DNA from 2 places in the Carnobacterium mobile DSM 4848 genome. Region 2 is predicted to be linked to the other one. Evidence: predicted binding sites of a transcription regulator. Region 2 holds the regulator's gene; the other holds the start of a gene.
The links. The regulator LexA, encoded in region 2, represses DNA repair genes until DNA is damaged. The targets are predictions, from matches to a motif close to CNAACANNTGTTNG.
Positions count from the first base shown of each region.

Region 1: recX (recombination regulator RecX) is a predicted target of LexA. The motif match lies at 986-999, and genes of this name have one in related genera.

Region 1 is NZ_JQMR01000001.1:223,826-226,036, forward strand. Features, by position in the region: gene BR87_RS00935 (general stress protein) at 1-906, shown strand, start outside; gene recX (recombination regulator RecX) at 1,225-2,085, shown strand; gene mutY (A/G-specific adenine glycosylase) at 2,082-2,211, shown strand, end outside.
Region 2 is NZ_JQMR01000001.1:370,750-372,960, reverse strand. Features, by position in the region: gene tkt (transketolase) at 1-560, opposite strand, end outside; gene BR87_RS01720 (DUF896 family protein) at 678-917, opposite strand; gene lexA (transcriptional repressor LexA) at 1,079-1,702, shown strand; gene BR87_RS01705 (adenine phosphoribosyltransferase) at 2,132-2,211, opposite strand, start outside.

The DNA of each region.
Region 1 (2,211 bases), 150 kb from region 2:
GGCGATAAAAACATGTGGGAAAAATTTAAAAAGATGTTTACAGATGAACCAGAAGATAGTGCATTGGAACATTATGGAATTGATAAACAAACAGCTTTACGGTATGACAGTACTCTTCAAGCAGGCAATTACGTTATTTTAGTAGAAGAAAAAGCTGATATTCCTCTGCAGTATCATTTAAAAGATGAACCAATTGATCTAAGCCAATCGACCAATGAAAATATAACTGCTAAACCGATTGGACAGTCAGGAAGTGGAACAAAAATAGCAATAAATACTTCTGATCCAAGAGGGCAAAGTGCTGAATACAATGATCAAGATTCTCATTTAAAAGATGAAAAAGTAGTGTTTGACGACAACCGATTCCCAGAGAAAAAAGAAGACCCAACAGATACAACTAGCGGATTCCAGAAAGCTCGCCAAACTAAGCCGATTGGACAGTCAGGCAGCGGGACTCGCGTATCTGCTAATACTTCTCAACCAACTGGAAAGAGTGCAGAATACAATGATCAAAACGCAGAATTAAGCGAGCGAACTGTTCAATCAGATGAAAATCTCTTTTCAGGAAAAAAAGAAGGAAATCAAACTACAAATTCTAACCAATCAGAAACAACAAAGTCAGGGTTTATTGAAAGTGAAATAAATCATTCGCATGATATAAAAGAAAAAGCAAAAGCAGCAGAAGCGCAAGATGAAGCCATAGAGGCGCAAAAAATAGTCCAAAGTCAAAACGAGCAAATAAGGAAAAATCCTTTACAGGGAGATGCTACAGATGCAACCGACTTTGTAGAGGACAACTTCCGACAAACAGCAGTGGAAGATTCGGAAACGCTTCCTCGTTTTAATAGCAGTTCAATTACTGGACAGCCTAACGTTGATCCGTTACTAGATCACTCAGAAGATTAAAAAGCTGGAATGAAAAGCACTAGAATGAAAGCTGCAAGGCTCTCATTCTAGTGCTTTTTTGTTGTTTTGATAGTGAAAACAAACTTCTGTTCGGTTTTTTAATTAGTTTAGGATATTATAAGTTTTTCTGCATTGAATGTCTAGCGGAACAAGCCTGCCTCTCGGAAATTAGATAAATCGTACCCATTGCGCTCTGTGATGCTCATTCAGGGCACGATTTCCTAAATTTCTTTCGAGTCAGAGCTGGCTTGACCCGCTTTTCTTATAGTTTATGGTATACTAATAAAACTGATGAAATCACAAGGAGGATAGATAATCATGACAGACGATTTATTGAAAAACATCATTTCTTCAAAAAGTACTTCAAATGAAGGAGTACCAAAGATAACAAAAATCGAAACTCAAAAGCGCAAGGGACGGTATAACATTTACTTAGAGGAAGCGTATGCGTTTCCTGTGGACGAAGCAATTTTAGTGAAATATGCTTTGTTTAAAGGAATGGAAATTTCTGATGCATTTCGCAAAGAACTTGAAGCAGAAGATGGTGTTAGGAAAGCTTACACTCGTGCTTTAAATTATTTGAATTATGGGTTACGTTCCGAAAAAGAAGTGCGGGATGATTTAGCAAAACATGATTTTTCAGACGATGCAGATGAAGTGATTGAAAAATTAGAAGAACAAGGTTATCTAAATGATTTGATGTATGCGGAAAGTTATACCCGAACCGGCGCAAATGTTGGAGGGAAAGGGCCGCGAAATATTAAACAAGAACTAAAAAAACGCGGAATCTCGGAAGAAAATATTGAAAAAGCGGCTGAGCAGTATCCGTTTGATCAGATGGTTGAAAACGGCATTCAGCTGGCTGAAAAAGTTATTCGGCGTTCTTCACAGCATTCAACGCGGGAAACTAACAATAAAGTACGACAACAGTTGATGCAAAAAGGGTTTGATTCAGATATCATTACCCAAGTCTTAGAAGAAGTCAGCACAGAAAAAGCAGAAGATGAAGAATATGCTGCAATAAAACAACAAGGTGATAAAATTTGGCGGAAACAAGCTAAATTAAAAGGCTATAAAAAAATTCAAAAAGTTAAAAGCAGTTTATTTCAGAAGGGATTTTCGGGTGAACTGATTACTCAATTTATTGAAGAAAAAGAAATGGAAGATCAGAACGAATGACAGACAAAAAACTAATGGATGAGAAAGAAACAAAAGAAGTTTATGGTATTAAAATGTGGCCACAAGAAAAAATAGAACGTTTCCGGGCTACTCTATTGAGCTGGTATGATATCGAAAAAAGAACCT
Region 2 (2,211 bases):
TTTGAATCATACAACATAATCAATTTGCCTAAACCTAAATGACCAGCTAAACTAGCAGCTTCAGCCGAAACCCCTTCCATTAAATCGCCATCGCCACACAAAGCATACGTATAATGATCTACAATAGTATGGCTTTCTTTATTATAAGACGCAGCCAAATGGGCTTCAGCCATAGCCATTCCTACCGCATTTGCAATTCCTTGTCCTAAAGGACCGGTTGTTGCTTCGACTCCATCTGTATAGTGAACCTCGGGATGTCCAGGAGTTTTACTGTCCCATTGACGGAAGCTTTTTAGATCTTCAATAGAAACTTGGTAGCCTGCTAGATGCAGTAAGCTGTATAACATCATTGATCCATGCCCGGCTGAAAGAACAAATCGATCACGATCGACCCATTTTGAATTTTTAGGGTTCACTTTTAAGTGTTGAGTCCAAAGGGTATAAGCCATTGGCGCTGCTCCCATTGGCAATCCAGGGTGGCCCGAATTGGCTTTTTGTACTCCATCTATACTTAGTGTTCTAATCGTATTTACCGCTAGTTGGTCCGTATTGTCAAACAATTAAATCATCCTTTCAATTGTGTTACCTCTAGTTTACTGTTTTATCGCTATCGAAGCAACGACTGAATACAATAATTTGAAAATATTTTTGATTGTATCCAGCAGTCTAAATTGCTTTTAGCGATTATGAAAGCCTTTTTCTTTTTGAATCTTTTTCAACTTATCAGGGGTTACATCATTACCAGTCTCATCAACGACTTTTAAACCTTCGATATGGTTGCGCATGCCTCCACGAAAAGCTGCTAAATAGGCTTCACGTAATTTTTTTTGTTCTGTTTGTTCAGAAAGACTCAAACCTTCATTTTTAGATTTTCTTGCTAATTCATTAATTCTTTCTAGTTGATCTTTAGGCAACATTTTACTCACTCCATTTTTTTATTCTTTCACTACTATACCAAAAAAAATAAGGAAATACATTAAATTAGTTTGCAAAATAGCGAACATTTGTTTGATTGTCATATAATTTTATGGTATTCTGTCAATGAGTATACAATCTAAGAAATGAGGTGCGATTATTTATGCGTAAGACTCCTGAATCTAGACAGATGGAAGTATTACATTATATTCATGAACAAGTGCAGTTAAAGGGTTACCCGCCGACTGTGCGTGAAATTGGAACAGCCGTTTCTTTGTCTTCTACATCAACTGTCCATGGTCATTTAGCAAGATTAGAAAAAAATGGGTACATTCAACGTGACCCAAGCAAACCGCGTGCGATTGAGTTAACAGCTACTGGTTTGTCAAAACTAGGTATTCAATTGGAACACATTCCTTTACTGGGTACTGTCACAGCTGGCGAACCTATCTTAGCAGTAGAAGAAGCAACAGATTATTTCCCGCTTCCTCCTAACTTAAAACAAGAAAGCGAAGCTCTCTTTATGCTGACTATTCGCGGTGAAAGTATGATCAATGCTGGGATATTCGACGGCGATGAAGTGATTGTCCGTAAACAATCAAGTGCAAATAACGGTGACATTATTATTGCTTTAACTAATGAAGATGAAGCCACTTGCAAAAGATTTTATCGAGAAAGTAATTACTATCGGTTACAACCAGAAAACGATACAATGGATGCTATTATTTTAGATGAAGTAACCGTCCTTGGAAAAGTTGTCGGCCTTTATCGAAGCCATATTTTTTAAACACAAACAATTTAGAGCAACTAACGTAGCTAAAGTTGCTACAGGCATGATAAAGTGGATATCGAGTCTGCCGTTTGGAACATATTTAATAAAAATTATTAAGAAATGGAAAAGAGGTCGGCCCTTTGGGTCAACCTCTTTTTGTTTATTGGTTCTTTATCGAATTGTGTTGGTCATGCTTAATAATGAAATTTCCTCCGGAATTTACGCGTCTGCTTGCATGAGCCATGGGAACGACTGGAGCCTTACATGTCACCAGCCTTTCAAGCCTCAAACGAAGCCTAACCGCTTCGTAATTCGCATTGAATCCTTTACATGGCTGCAAGGAGCCGCTATTCCTCCGTAAATTTCAAGTTGTGGAATAGACTCATTCTTCTTACCAACACTAAAAATAATAGAACCTGTTTATTTATTTGTTAAAGAAAAAAATCAATATTCCATTAAAGCTAAAATATCGTAGTCTTTAATTTTATCGCGGCCTTTTAATTCACTTAATTCAACAAGGAAAG